3 regions of the Yersinia massiliensis genome follow, and region 3 is predicted to be linked to each of the others. Evidence: predicted binding sites of a transcription regulator. Region 3 holds the regulator's gene; each other region holds the start of a gene.

Region 1 (5,381 bases), 2.0 Mb from region 3:
GTCGCTTTATTAATAACCGTCGCCTTGTTATTCCAATATGTCGGGCTGCGCTCAAGCACAATCCGCTCATTAACTACCCAGTCTTTTAGTTTATAAGCACCGTTGCCGACAAAATTCGTTGGTAGCGTCCATTTATCTCCATACTTTTCAATAACGTCGCGCTTAACCGGTTTCATAGATGTATGAGACAACATGCTAATGAAATAGGGCACCGGCTCGGTCAGCGTTACTTGCAACGTTTTCGCATCTAATGCCTTAACGCCTAGTTGATCAGGTTTTTTGGTGCCCTTTAGGACATCATCGATATTTTCGATTTGGGCATACTGTAAGTAACTGGCGTAAGGTGACCCTATTTTAGGGTCTGCCAAACGTTGCCAGCTATAGACAAAATCTTGTGCTGTGACTGGCGTGCCATCACTCCAAACTGCGTCATCACGTAGGTGGAATGTCCAAACTTTATATCCATCATTATCCCAGTGGGTGGCAACTGCCGGAATAAGATGACCATTGGCATCATTACTCACCAGCCCTTCTAATAGATTCAGGATAATATTTGTTTCAGGGTTACCCTCAACTTTGTGCGGATCTAAAGAAGCGACTTCAGTCCCATTATTGATAGTAATGCTTTGATCTATCGCTAAAACCTCACCAGAAGGCACGCTAGCTGCTGATGAAATAGTAGAAAAAGACAAACTTAGAATAGTACTTATTATCGCCAGTGGTCGCTGCTTAAACTTTATTTGCATGTCTAACTGCCCTTTTACGAGATTTGTGATGTTTTTCTCAAGGTTTGTATTAATCTGCCGCCCACAACGACTAGCAATAACTATTCCAAAAATAAAAAATTGAGGCTCGGTTTCATTGAATAAGCAAGAAATCTCTCATTACCATGTTGTCCGGAAACTAACAGATGCCTAAATTTGACGCCAATAATTTTTACAGAAATGTTAAGTAATTCTCTTTTCTAAGGGCTGTATAACGATAGTTACTCTCTGTATTTACGCAGTTAATCATAATTAAAATGTTTATTATCATGATCATAAGTCATAAAGACATTAGTTTTCAGATAAAAAAGAAGTCTTGAAAATCGTTAAAGACACATAAAATTAACATTTTAGCCTTAGCCAGAATAAACACCTACTCATTGGAGTGTAATCACTAATAACATCTAGATAAATTCAGCACAAGCCCCACAGAATGATGTGAGCATTTTAACAACAAATTGTGTGTTTGTTTTCAACGGAAGGTTGGTATGACGATTATTAAAGACAAACAAATATGCCTTAAGCTAAATTATTTTAGCCTAAAGGTTATTCCTGCAATATTTAAGTGCAATAGATTAAAATTAATACACTATTTGCACCAAAAAGGCGCTTATTTATATCAGGATTGAGATGAGATAAACAAAAAGGCCGCAGGTAAATAACCTGCGGCCTTTCATAATAATGCGTGGGAATGTTCTAAAGTAACCCAGGGAAAAGTGCTTTGATTCCTGTGACAATAAACTCAATACCTAATGCCATCAACAGCAAACCCATGATACGTGTTATTACGTTGATGCCCGTTTGCCCTAGCAATCGAACCAATAGCGGCGCGGCGCGGAATAACAGCCAACAGCAAAATGCAAACAAGGCAACCGCGACAGTTAATCCCAGTAAATTTTGCCAACTATGATAGCGGGAACTCCAGACAATCGTTGAGCTTATCGCACCTGGGCCTGCCATTAACGGCAATGCTAATGGGACAACACCAATACTTTCTCGCACCGCTGTTTCTGTTTTTTCCTGCTTATTCTGCTTATCCTCGCCGAGCTTACCGCTGATCATTGACATCGCAATGCTGACAACCAGAATCCCGCCCGCGATGCGGAATGAATCAATAGAAATACCAAATACAGTTAGAATTGCATCACCCAAGAACAGGGAGATCCACAAAATAATGGCAACAGAAAGGTTAGCCGTTAAGTTAGTTTTATCCCGACCCGCCGGTGCTTGATAGCTGGTCATACTGATAAATACCGGCAAAATCCCGACTGGGTTTACCAGTGCAAATAAGCCAACAAAAAACTTGATGTAACCTGAAAGGTCCAACAATGATTGACTCACATATCACTCCACGCAATTGCTGATAAATGCATCACAGATGAAAAACCATTATAACGAATGCCCCAAACAACACACCTTCATGCCCGTTCGTCGTCATCCTGCGTCGAAAAAGAGACTGACAATGCGCATAAGCTGCCTCGTATAAACCCAGTGTTCAATTGCAGCTCTTTCTACTGAAAATAACCTTTATGACAACACCACGCTCAATATGCGCGCTAATGTAATAGAATTAGCTGTAGGAATCCATGGAATAAACCAGCATTTATACTTGAAATTCAATCACCATTTTAATTGATATCTATTGTTAATTTTCTGTGATGTTAGTGATATTTAAAAGTCAGTAATTATAAGTTAATTCCCTCAAATGATAATTACTCTCAACAAATAATAGCTGAATGGTGTCAGCTTCACGTTTTTGTGATTTAAATCACGAAAAACATACCTAAGAATAGTTAAGCTCTGGTCAGTGGTAGAGAAGAACATCACAAGTTAATTAGGGTTAAAGGTTGAAAAAAGTCGTTTATCCCCCCACCTTTATTACTCGTGAATAAAAGCTCTTTCAGTAAATCAGCGGTAAGAATGAGAAAGTAAGATAATAAAACTGTGTCTATTTGCTCATACAGCTTGCTAGAGCCTGACTATACTAGTTGCTTCAACAGCTCATTTACTAAAAGAGTTTAACATTATCAGGAGAGCATTATGGCTGTAACGAATGTCGCTGAACTTAACGAGCTAGTAGCACGCGTCAAGAAAGCCCAGCGCGAGTATGCCAACTTCACTCAAGAGCAGGTTGATAAAATCTTCCGTGCCGCAGCTTTAGCTGCAGCAGATGCCCGTATTCCTTTAGCCAAATTGGCGGTTGAGGAATCAGGCATGGGTATTGTGGAAGATAAAGTGATCAAGAACCACTTTGCTTCTGAATATATCTACAATGCTTACAAAGATGAAAAGACGTGTGGCATTTTAGAAGAAGATAAAACCTTCGGTACTATTACTATTGCTGAACCTATCGGTTTAATCTGCGGTATCGTACCAACAACTAACCCAACCTCTACCGCTATCTTCAAGGCGTTAATTAGCCTGAAAACCCGTAACGGTATCGTGTTCTCTCCACACCCACGTGCTAAAGACGCAACCAATAAAGCCGCAGATATCGTGCTTCAAGCCGCTATCGCCGCAGGTGCGCCAGCAGATATTATTGGTTGGATTGATGCGCCAACGGTTGAGTTATCTAATCAGCTGATGCACCACCCAGACATTAACCTGATTCTGGCCACAGGTGGCCCAGGCATGGTTAAAGCAGCGTATAGCTCTGGTAAACCAGCGATCGGTGTTGGTGCGGGTAACACCCCAGTTGTTGTTGATGAAACAGCGGATATTAAGCGTGTTGTTGCTTCTATTCTGATGTCTAAAACCTTTGATAACGGCGTGATTTGTGCTTCAGAGCAGTCCATCATCGTTGTAGATTCGGTTTATGATGCCGTTCGTGAGCGTTTCGCGTCTCACGGTGGTTACCTGTTACAAGGTAAAGAACTGAAAGCTGTTCAAGATATTATTCTGAAAAATGGTGGCCTGAACGCGGCTATCGTTGGTCAGCCAGCCACTAAGATTGCTGAAATGGCAGGTATTAAAGTACCAGCCAATACCAAAATTCTTATCGGTGAAGTTAAAGTTGTTGATGAATCCGAACCTTTCGCTCACGAAAAACTGTCACCTACGTTGGCAATGTATCGTGCGAAGAGCTTCGAAGACGCTGTTGAAAAAGCAGAGAAACTGGTGGAAATGGGCGGTATCGGCCATACATCTTGCCTGTATACAGATCAAGATAACCAACCTGCTCGCGTTAAGTATTTCGGCGACAAAATGAAAACCGCCCGAATTCTTATCAACACCCCTGCCTCTCATGGTGGTATCGGTGACCTGTATAACTTCAAAGTAGCGCCATCTCTGACGCTGGGTTGCGGTTCTTGGGGTGGTAACTCCATCTCTGAAAACGTCGGTCCGAAACACTTGATCAACAAGAAAACTGTGGCTAAGCGAGCAGAAAACATGTTGTGGCATAAACTCCCGAAATCTATTTACTTCCGCCGTGGGTCCCTGCCTATTGCACTGGAAGAAGTGGCAACTGACGGTGCAAAACGTGCCTTCATCGTGACTGACCGCTATCTGTTTAACAATGGCTATGCTGACCAAATCACTGGCGTATTGAAATCTCACGGTATCGAAACTGAAGTCTTCTTTGAAGTAGAAGCAGACCCTACCCTGAGCATCGTGCGTAAAGGTGCAGAGCAGATGAACTCCTTCAAACCAGACGTGATCATCGCGCTGGGTGGTGGTTCACCGATGGATGCTGCAAAAATTATGTGGGTCATGTACGAACATCCAGAAACCCACTTTGAAGAACTGGCATTACGCTTTATGGATATCCGTAAACGTATTTACAAGTTCCCGAAAATGGGCGTGAAAGCGAAAATGATCGCGGTCACCACCACATCAGGTACGGGTTCAGAAGTGACACCGTTCGCGGTAGTGACCGACGATGCAACAGGTCAGAAATATCCATTGGCTGACTATGCATTGACTCCAGATATGGCAATTGTTGACGCCAACCTGGTTATGAATATGCCTAAGTCACTGTGTGCCTTTGGTGGTCTTGATGCGGTGACCCATGCACTGGAAGCTTATGTTTCTGTGTTGGCGAACGAATACTCTGATGGTCAGGCGCTGCAAGCACTGAAACTGTTGAAAGAATTCTTGCCAGCCAGTTACAACGAAGGCGCTAAAAACCCAGTTGCGCGCGAACGTGTTCATAATGCCGCGACCATTGCAGGTATCGCATTTGCTAACGCCTTCTTGGGTGTCTGTCACTCAATGGCCCACAAATTGGGTTCTGAGTTCCATATTCCGCACGGCTTGGCAAACGCCATGTTGATTTCGAACGTTATTCGCTATAACGCGAATGATAACCCAACAAAACAGACTGCTTTCAGCCAGTATGACCGCCCACAAGCACGTCGTCGTTATGCTGAAATTGCAGATCATCTGGGTCTGAGTGCACCGGGCGACCGTACCGCACAAAAAATTCAGAAGCTGTTGACGTGGTTAGATGAAATCAAAGCTGAATTGGGGATCCCTGTTTCAATTCGTGAAGCGGGCGTTCAGGAAGCCGATTTCTTAGCCAAAGTAGACAAACTGTCTGAAGATGCGTTTGATGACCAGTGTACCGGTGCTAACCCACGTTACCCACTGATCTCTGAGCTGAAACAGATCTTGATG
Region 2 (5,381 bases), 2.0 Mb from region 3:
TCAATGCATCATGATAAAATTAGTAATAATTATCATAAATTTAACGGCAAGGTAAGTCAGGATCTGGTCACACAGTTTGTCGCGGATGAAATGACAAAGTGTGAGGATGGATTGCAAGAAAATAATTTGGTTTATTTGCATAACCTGAATGTTGAAAAAGTTGATGATTATATTCTAAAAAATAAGGATGACTTTAAATTTAATATAATAAGTAGTAATTGCTCAAGGTTTTCAGCGAATGCTTTACTTGCTGGGGTAGAGGGTAACAGTAGCCAGTTTCAGCATAATAGAAAATGGCAAATGCCAGCAAACACGCTGGAGTTAGCAAAAGAAATCGCAGCTTACACCGGACAGTAGAATTAGGCTTGGTAGCTAGGAAGTAAATGTTTTTTTAGCGTACGTCCAAGCCATAATCATTATTATCAACTTCAGATGATGTACGGTATATCTGGCCTAATAAACCTATGAGGTCTGATTTTAGATAGGACGATTCCCCAAATAACTAAGATTATATAAGAGTGAAGTGGGGTAATTAGCTGAGACCAAACTCAGCTCTGTTTTAATATCCTCATCATTGATTTTTTCACTGTACTGATTCAAGGATGCTTATGCTTTGTTTTCCTCATTTCCATCAATCAACTAATTCTTATGTGAAATATTCATCAGTGGATGATGTTATCTCGATGCCAGATGCAGATGAAATAGTTAAGCACGGTAATTTCTTTAGAGATAAAACAACCATCAGCTATGCGCTGGAACAAGCAAAGGTGAATGAAAGCTTCAATGCTGTGATGATAGAAACAGCGTATTTTGTTGTAAATGGAAATAATAGTTATACAAAAAATCCCGTTTTTAATCAAATTGATGAAGTTAATATTATTGCCAGAAAAGCATCGAAACTCTTACAGGACAAAATAGATAAAGGAAATTGTCACTACGTGACAGCGGGGTCAATTCTAGATCAGCTCATCGTAGCGGAGGTAAAAGGCGTCAGCGTAATGGATATCAATAATAGTGATTGGGTCGCTAATAATCCGTTAACCAAGGCAATGATATCTTGTATTGGCACTCATCATGACCAACCTAATATTAATGCGGTTATCTCCGATAGCGTTATTCAGTATTACCAATATAAAATGGAGGAGCACGCTTCTTTAGATTTAGATAATTATGTTAAAGGATTGACTGATGCATTACTTCTCACTGTCTTTGCGAGCAATGTAGAGACAAGTACAGCTACAGATAGGGCCGGTTTTTATCGTGAGTTACGCGAAATGGGTAACACACCAAGCGATGCTCGCCGCAATGCGGTGCATATTCAAAATTACCTCTAGTTCTTTATTTGTGATAAAAATCACAATAAAAATGCAATCAATGATAATTCATTGGCGTTATTGTGATTTGAATCCACAAAAATCATCTTGATTCAGGTAAACTGCGCGACTTTCATTCAATACATACTTTGTTTAAAAACACTCTCGCGCAGGTCAATACTGATGAACATTATTCTGATGATTGCGATTACCACAGGCATTCTCTCAGGCATTTGGGGCTGGGTTGCGGTCAGCCTTGGGCTGATCAGTTGGGCCGGTTTTCTAGGCTGTACGGCTTATTTCGCCTGCCCACAAGGTGGCTTAAAGGGATTGCTCATCACGCTATTGACCTGCTTAAGCGGAGTGTTCTGGGCGATGATGATCATTCAGGGCAGCGCCTTGCAGCCAGAGTGGGCGATCCTCGGGTATGTACTGACAGGTATCGTTGCGTTTTTGATGTGTATTCAGGCCTGTCAGCAGTGGCTATCTTTTGTTCCCGGTACCTTTATCGGCGCATGCGCGACCTTTGCCGGTAATGGCAATTGGAAGCTTGTGACAGTTTCGCTGTTGGTTGGCGTGGTGTTTGGCTATGCGATGAAGAATAGTGGCTTGTGGTTGGCGGCGAAGCGCGATCGGCAAGGGAAGAACCCGTTAGGGTCCGCGGTGAGCATAGATGCTGATTAGGGGGACTGAATCAAGTTTCGTCTGTTATAAGAACGCGTTTAACGGTGGTTAACCATCGTTTAGTGTTCACCTTACGTGCGCAAGGTGAACGATGAAACGCTAATGACCGAATGAGTTATTCGATTAAATAAGATGCGCTGCTACCTTCACCACAATTTTGCGAATCGGCCCAACCTCTGCCAGTGTCCCCATTGGCCGATGCAACTCACCGGGGAAGAGCAGGGCGATATCACCGGGGGCCAGTGTTAACAAGGTTTCTGTGCTGATCCCTTCAAATAAGCCGTAATCTCGCTCACTATCAAAATCCATGGTGGGACGTTGCCCCTGAGTCGAAGGTGACGCACCAATGACTTCACTGCCTTCCAGCAAAATATGAATATCAATGTAATAACGATGTAATTCAGGTGCCTGCTCATACAGCGGTTTAGTCGTCGCAATAATATGATTGAGGTAAATTTCACGTCCTTCAATCTCTTGCTCACCCGCCGGAAGATGAGCTAAATCCAGTTGGCTGATCGCCGCTAAGGTCCGGCGGATCACCTCGGGGTACAACGGGTTATTCACCGCAATTTTCAATTCATCAAGTATCATAACTCTTCCTGTCTTTGTGTGTGGCCTGTGCGCTAGGCGCAATGGCTCACGCTATTCTCAGATGCCAGTGCAGCAATGCAGTGTTCCACCACACCGGCCACATCCGGCGAAATATCAATTTGGACAACATCCGGTTCGCTGGCATCTGGCACTTCTAACGTCGCAAACTGGCTCTTTAGCAGGCTCTCAGGCATGAAATGCCCTGCGCGTTGCTGCATTCTGTGCAGCACTAAATCGTAATCACCCGTCAGCCATAAAAAACGAATCCCATGGTTCCCTGCACGTAACCGGTCGCGATACTGCTTTTTCAGTGCCGAACAGACTAAAAAACCCACTTCATTCTTTTGCTGTAAGCTGTATGCCACGTCACTTAATCGCTCGAGCCATGGAGCACGGTCTTGATCATTGAGTGGCTGGCCTGATGCCATTTTTTGGATATTGGCGCGAGGGTGTAAGTCATCGCCATCAATAAACTTAGCATTAAGCGCTTGTGCGAGTGCCTGCCCGACACAGGATTTACCGGTGCCAGAGACACCCATGACAATAATGCATTTACCAGACATAGCTTTCCTCGGTATCAGCCATTGACCAATGTCAGTTCGCACATCAAACGGCGACCAGCATGCCACCATCAACGAACAACAGATGCCCGTTAACGAAGTCAGACGCTTTCGACGACAGATAAACCGCCGCACCAATCAACTCTTCTGGGTCACCCCAACGGGCCGCCGGTGTCCGTTTGCACAACCAATCGGTAAAGGCTTTATCATCAACCAAGGCTTTGGTCATATCGGTTTTGAAATAACCAGGGGCGATGCCATTGACTTGAATGTTGTAGCGGGCCAGTTCGACACACATGCCACGGGTCAACATTTTGACCGCACCTTTAGAGGCGGCATATGGCGTAATGGTGTCGCGACCAAGTTCACTTTGCATGGAGCAAATATTGATGATTTTACCGCGTTGACGTTTGACCATATAACGAGAGACAGCCTGTGATACCAAGAAGACAGATTTCTGGTTAACGGCAATCACATCGTCCCAATCTTTTTCTGGGAATTCGGTAAAAGCATGGCGGCGTTGAATACCGGCATTATTAATTAAGATATCAATAGCGCCAATGCTATTTTCGATTTGTTCGATGGCGGCTTTAACTGCATCATGGTCAGTCACATTAAAAGCAGCAGCATGCGCAATAAAACCACTTGCCCGTAATTCAGTGACGGCTTTCTCTGCTCGTTCGGCAGTAATATCATTAATAATGATTTCAGCACCAAATTCAGCCAAACCTTTGGCTAATAAAAAACCGATGCCCTGTGCGGAACCGGTAATTAATACTTTGCGTTTTTCTAATGAAAATAGATTCTTCATCGTCGATTCCTAATGTCGCTTATCTGGCGGCATATAAAATAAATGTCATGGTTGATTACTGCTGAACGAACACGGCAATAATTCATTTTCGGTAATAGCAAACTAGAACAATAAAAAGTAAGCTAGAACAATAAAACTATTATTATTCCTTAACCTTGTCTTAAAGCAGGTAGAGATTTAATTATCACTAACGGCATTTCCATTCATCTGGCCGTCAAAAAACTTGTGACTATGAAACCGTTTTCTGTCTTATCGAACTGTGACGCAGATCACTTTAAATCATGTTACGACAAGCTGTTACCGCTTACGTGAGCCACATCGCCTTGAGAACAGAAAAAGGCCACTGCAAGCAGGGACTTTGCTCTTTTTACCCTATGACTAAAGATTAACTTATTGATAATAAAATAACTTAATCGTAGCCATTCGCATTGTTATGGCATATTTAACCGGTAACATGCTTTTCATTACCCAAGCTAACAGTGCATAATCACCTAACCTATCCCGCACTCTTGTCCTAGGTATTTGCCATGAAAAACCAGCGTGTTACGTTACAAGATATTGCGCTACTGGCCGGCGTGACCAAAATGACCGTTAGCCGCTATCTGCGCACGCCGGAAAAAGTGGCACCAGAAACCGGTGAACGCATTGCTCAGGTGATGGCTGAAGTTAACTACAGCGCTGATCCTGAAGGGGAAACGGGGCTTAATCAAAAAATCCCACGTATTGGTATCTTAGTCCCTTCCTTTAATAACCAGATTTTTTCCGATCTATTGGCCGGTATTGAGTCGGTGACTGCCGCCAGCGGCTACCAAACCTTGGTGGTCAACTATAACTACAGTAAAGAGCGGGAAGAAGAGCAAATCATTAATCTACTCTCCTGCCAAATTTCGGGGTTAATTCTAACAGACTCCGAGCATACCCTACGTGCGGATAAGTATTTGAATGCTTCAGAGATTCCCGTGGCACAGGTGATGGATCTGGAGCCTCAATTTAACCGTATTACCGTCGGCTTTAATAATTATCAAGCCGCCTATGATATGACCGCAACGCTGCTCGCCAGTGGAAAGCAAAATATTGTCTACTTCGGTTCGATGTCTGATATCCGTGATCGCAAGCGTTATCAAGGCTATAGCCAAGCCATGAGTGATGCAGGTTTTACCCCATTGCATATTACCCCGAACAAAGTCTCATCCGTTTCTATCGGCGCTGGGATGCTGGCATTGGCACGACAAATGTATCCGCAAGTTGATGCTATTTTTTGTACCAATGATGATATGGCGGTGGGGGTGTTACAAGAATGCTTGAAATTGGGCATGGTCATTCCAGCTGAAATGGCTATTTCAGGCTTTCATGGGTTAGATATCGGTCAGGCCACCACGCCAGTGCTGGCCAGTGTGACCACACCACGTTTTGAAATGGGCA
Region 3 (5,381 bases):
CGCGATAGCTATACCGCCATTTTCAACCAGCAACGTACCACTACCTTCACTGCCTACATTAATATTGGAAGCGTTTATCCATTGCGATCCAGAACCGGTTATTGTGACGTTTCCTGTACTCCCTACTAGGTTGCCAATAGCATTTATTACTGGAATGTCTGGGGTACCAGGATCCTCATCTGACACGATACCGCCATTGGTGATAATAAGTGTTCCGCTGCCTAAATGGCCCACATTCAAAACACCAGAATTGTTCCATTTCGATCCCAAACCATCGACGGTGGCTATTCCTGTCGCACCAGCATTGTAACCAATAAAACCATAGTCACTTGATACCCTCCCCCCGTTTGAAATATGAAGTTCTCCGTTTGTGGTGACCCCCACTGTCAAATTACCGCCGGCATCAAAAGGTGAGGCTTCTGAACCTGGCACCGTCATTATCTGCCCACCATCAATTGTCACTGCGGCATACGTAGTCCCCTCAATCAGCATCAATAAAAATGCAATGACTATATATCTGGCAAAAAGGGAGTAATGAACCTGGCATGATTTTCTTTTAACAGAAGAAGTCAATAAATGCTTCAAGTCAGGATTATTGCGGTGGCTTTCATCGGCAGCGGAGCCTGACAGCGCTGAATGTATAGGAGAAAGATATATAGGCATCGTAATGTACCTATTAAATGAGGGGGGACTTACTGTTAAGTATATTATTCAAACCGACGCCGGTGAAAATATTCTACAAAATCGAAGAGAGTATTATTCAACCTTGCTTCATTCGGAAAAATGCGGTCGTAACGCTCTCGATATGCCTCCCATTCTTTCTGATCACGCTGAATCTCGTCACTTCTTACTTCGCCAAATACCATGATGCGGTTGCCGCTGCCAAGCCATGGCTGAAACGGTATGCATGACACTGAGATGCGCGAGTATCCGCCGCAAATTACGTTCCATTTCAGAAAGTTGTGTATCAGAGGCCACTTGAGGTAATTGAACAAAGTCAGTGTCTCCACCAAGGCTGTCAGATTCCAACCGCTGCTGGCATTGCTGAATCGCCATCTCGCATAACTGCAAATAATCCGTGGCTTGTTTGGTGCTCATCATCAAATGAGGGGTGCCGGCAGATGGCGTGGATTCAATGGAAAGGTGTTTTCGCGTCAAGATAGTCATCTCATTGATATGGGCCGCAATCAGCTCACTATGGGTTGCCCATAGCTGCATATCCGCCAAATATTGAGAGTTGAAACCCGGTTCTCGCATCGCCTGATTCAGCGAGCTGAGCACGGCATTACTGGCTTTATTGACCTGAATGCGATCATAAGATAGCTGGGCAACATCCGGTGGCGTCGGCGCTAGCAGTAAGCGTAGGATATTCTGATAAGCGCTCAGTGCCTGATGGGCATTCTTACGCAGTAACCCGTTTTGCCACTGTGGCCACAGCCATAATGCGCTGGCAAAGGCCAGTGCGCACCCGATCAAAGTATCCAGTAGACGTGGGACTAAAAAGTCAGCCCCCTCGCCTGTCAGCAACTGCAAAATATACACCGCTGTGATGGTTCTACCGATGACCGATAGCCCGTAGTTCTTACGTTGCACAAGCGTGGCTGCCAATGTGATGAGCAGCATAATGCTCAGTGTCGTCCCTTCCGGCATACGTAGATGCAATAAGCCCGCGGCTAAAATCAGCCCGACCAAAGTGCCGAGGGCGCGGTGATGAATGCGGACTCTCGTGGCGTTATAACCGTTTTGCGTTACCAGCATCACGGTAAGTAAGATCCAGTAGGGTTTTGGCAACTGCATCAATGCCCCAATATAGCTGCCAGCGGCTAGTGTGACGCCTAATCGGGCTGCATCGCGCAATGCTGTGGAGTTAAACGACAGATAGCTGACGATCGCGGACCATAAGGGTTGCTGTTGTTGCCCTGACATCAGCTCACGATCGTACAGGGGACGTCGATTACTCAGAAGTTGGTCAATTTGGCGGATATGGTAGTAGCAAAATTGTGCCACAGGATTATCGGGGTGCTGCTGGGCGATCTCCTCTAGCTCAATGAGTGCATCGCCGGTGGTGAAATGGTTTGTCGCATGATGATGATAGAGAATGTCATCAGCAATAGTGCGCAACTGAGCCACGATAACTTGGGCGTTGCGGCTCAAGACGGCTTCAATTTGACTGTGTTCCACCAATGCTTGTACTTTCTCCGGCTGATTCAGCGCCGCAGTAACATGCTCCTGCAGATCGAGCGCCATCTGAAATAACCCCAACAGCCGTTTTTGCTCTTTCTTCGTCGCATTTTTAATAAGATTAAATTGTTGATAAAGCTGATTAATTTTATCCATTATCTTTTGCTGTCGATCGAGCAGCGGCGGGAGGGCTTTTTCTGGCTCTATATGCTGTGATAAAAAATTATATTTAGCGTCACAATAATCTGCTAGTAAATCATATAGTTGACTTAGAGGCTCGCGAATGGGCTGGTCTTTGCAGAGCCGAAACCACAACCAATTAAAGACGCCGTACCAGAGCGTTCCTACCGCGCACAACAGTGGCGCTTGCCAGATAGGCGCACGGTCCACCATGCTGAGGCTAAAGATGGCGGCAATTAACGCGGCAGGTAATAAGCGGCCATGGAGCGGGCTGATCGCGCCATTAACACCGAGCAGCAGCGCCAGCCCTAACATGATCCACGGCAAGGGAATGTGCCACAGCAGTAATTGCTGCGTCAGGAAGCTGGTCAACGTGAAGAGTGCGCCACCAATAATCAGACGGCGGAAAAAATGCTGATGGGGAGTATCCAGCGCCGCAATATTGCAGCAAGCAGGGATCAGAGCAAACATCAATCCGAGCCGCAGCTCGCCAAGGGCAAACCCGAGGGCGGCGGGAAGACAGAGCACCAATGTTTGGCGTAACGCGTAGTTCACTTCAGGATGATAAATAACCCGTTGCCATTTCATGTCGGCCCCAGAAATTTATGGTTTACAAACCTGCGTGAGAAAACCGGTACCGAGAGTTTCGGCACCGGTTTTGAGGGAATTAACGAGTGCCGTAAACGACAATCGTTTTACCGTGTGCGGAGATCAGGTTTTGATCTTCCAGCATTTTTAGTATCCGCCCCACAGTTTCGCGGGAGCAGCCAACGATTTGACCAATTTCCTGGCGGGTAATTTTAATCTGCATCCCATCGGGGTGGGTCATGGCATCAGGTTGTTTTGCCAGATTAAGCAGTGTTTGTGCAATACGCCCAGTCACATCAAGGAAAGCAAGGTTACCCACTTTCTCGGATGTAATCTGTAAGCGGTTCGCCATTTGCGAAGACAGGCGCATCAAGATATCTGGGTTGACCTGAATCAGCTGACGGAATTTTTTGTAAGAAATTTCAGCCACTTCGCAGGCAGTTTTTGCTCTAACCCAAGCACTACGCTCTTGGCCTTCTTCAAATAATCCAAGTTCACCGATGAAATCCCCTTGGTTTAGATAGGAGAGAATCATCTCTTTACCTTCTTCATCTTTGATAAGCACCGCAACGGAGCCTTTCACGATGTAGTAAAGCGTTTCGGCCTTTTCACCTTGGTGAATCAGCGTACTCTTCGATGGGTATTTGTGAATATGGCAATGAGACAGGAACCATTCGAGAGTCGGGTCTGTTTGTGGCTTGCCGAGAACCATTCGCTGTTATCCTCTGTTGTTATCGCAGCCTAACTAAACAGGGCTCAGAGTTCCCTGTACGGCGTGCTTATAAAATACACTTTCTTTATACCCACCATCTTGACGCCTGTTGGGTATAGCATATTAATTTGCTCAACTGCCGAAAGGTATAGCCAAGATACCTACTGGATAGAAACCTTACACTGAGTATCGATCACTACCCAATTTAATTCTAGAAACAATACTTTCGGTTCTGTTTGTAGCACAGGATGAGGTCAGTGTCTTGTGTTGTATCGCTTCAGCATGATGAACATCGGGTTACATTGCGACTTTATAAATGAAAGGGTAGTCTGGATCAGAAAATTTAACTGGGAGCGAGCGTTATGCAGGCACGTGTGAAGTGGGTTGAGGGGCTGACATTTTTGGGTGAATCAGCGTCAGGGCATCAGGTTTTGATGGATGGTAATGCCGGTGATAAGGCACCCAGCCCGATGGAAATGTTGCTGATGTCAGCAGGTGGTTGTAGCGCGATTGATGTGGTCTCTATTTTGCAAAAGGGGCGTAATGATGTGCGCGATTGTGAGGTCACACTCACCTCTCAGCGCCGTGAAGAAGCGCCGCGTCTGTTTACGCAAATCAATTTGCATTTTATCGTTAGCGGTAAAGGTCTCACCGACAAAATTGTTGAGCGTGCAGTGGAATTATCAGCAGAGAAGTACTGCTCTGTTTCTCTGATGCTAGGTAAAGCAGCGACCATTACCCACAGTTTTGAAATTCGTGACGTCGCTTAAGCGTGTTTTTCGTCCTTGAAGCTGCAGGAGGTTGCATCCGCTCACCCCAATCACTGACTGAGGTCAGTTCATTGGGATAAGTCCGCTTGCCGCCGCCTTGCAGTTCCAATCGCTATGATGCGTAAAACCAAGATGTCTACGTAAAGCGTTAAATGATTTTTTTGCCTTCCAGCAGTTGCTGCACCAACGGGGCCATAATCAGCTCCATTGCTAATCCCATCTTCCCGCCCGGCACCACCAATGTATTGATATTGGAAATAAACGAGCCTTGTAGCATTGCTAACAAGTAGGGGAAATCAATCTGATCCAAGCCACGGAAATGAATAACCACAAAACTTTCATCCAGCGACGGGATGGCTTTCGCGGCAAAAGGGTTTGAGGTATCGACGGTCGGCACGCGCTGGAAGTTAATATGAGTGCGTGAGAACTGCGGCGTAATGTAGTTGATGTAATCCTCCATGGAGCGTACAACGGAATCCATCACCGCTTCACGGGAATGGCCACGTTCACCGGTATCGCGCACCAGTTTTTGAATCCATTCTAGGTTGACGATGGGTACCACCCCTACCAATAAATCGACATGCTTTGCCACATCGTGATGTTCAGTCACGACACCGCCGTGTAGCCCTTCGTAGAACAGCACATCGGTAGGTTCAGGCAAGGGTTCCCAGGGTGTAAATGTGCCGGGAATCTGGTTATAAGGCACCGCTTCATCGTAGGTGTGTAAATATTTACGTGAACGGCCTGTGCCGTGTTTGCCGTATTCCGACACACTCTGCTCTAACTGACCAAAATCATTGGCTTCTGGGCCAAAATAGCTAATATGCCGGCCTTGATCCCGTGCTTTACGGATGGCGGCATCCATTTCAGGGCGGGTATAGCGATGGAAGCTGTCACCTTCGAGTTCTGCCGCGCGGATATTCAACTGCTGGAATATTTTACGAAACGCC

The links. Region 3 encodes CRP, which controls carbon source genes, mostly activating them, when cyclic AMP is high. Its sites were predicted from a motif close to ATGTGANNNNNNTCACAT; they were not measured.
Positions count from the first base shown of each region.
Region 1: a site for CRP is predicted at 2,576-2,593, ahead of adhE (bifunctional acetaldehyde-CoA/alcohol dehydrogenase). Genes of this name have one in related genera too.
Region 2: a site for CRP is predicted at 4,217-4,234, ahead of idnO (gluconate 5-dehydrogenase). Genes of this name have one in related genera too.

Region 1 is NZ_CP028487.1:2,281,249-2,286,629, reverse strand. It holds gene DA391_RS10755 (ABC transporter substrate-binding protein) at 1-746, opposite strand, end outside; gene DA391_RS10750 (YchE family NAAT transporter) at 1,461-2,105, opposite strand; gene adhE (bifunctional acetaldehyde-CoA/alcohol dehydrogenase) at 2,805-5,381, shown strand, end outside.
Region 2 is NZ_CP028487.1:3,284,353-3,289,733, reverse strand. It holds gene DA391_RS15265 (hypothetical protein) at 1-357, shown strand, start outside; gene DA391_RS15260 (hypothetical protein) at 609-1,334, shown strand; gene DA391_RS15255 (DUF1097 domain-containing protein) at 1,497-1,997, shown strand; gene DA391_RS15250 (YhcH/YjgK/YiaL family protein) at 2,121-2,588, opposite strand; gene DA391_RS15245 (gluconokinase) at 2,621-3,151, opposite strand; gene idnO (gluconate 5-dehydrogenase) at 3,195-3,959, opposite strand; gene DA391_RS15235 (substrate-binding domain-containing protein) at 4,487-5,381, shown strand, end outside.
Region 3 is NZ_CP028487.1:259,563-264,943, forward strand. It holds partial or broken gene DA391_RS24665 (hypothetical protein) at 1-663, opposite strand, end outside; gene DA391_RS01070 (YccS/YhfK family putative transporter) at 841-2,949, opposite strand; gene crp (cAMP-activated global transcriptional regulator CRP) at 3,029-3,661, opposite strand; gene DA391_RS01080 (OsmC family protein) at 4,024-4,431, shown strand; gene DA391_RS01085 (phosphoribulokinase) at 4,580-5,381, opposite strand, start outside.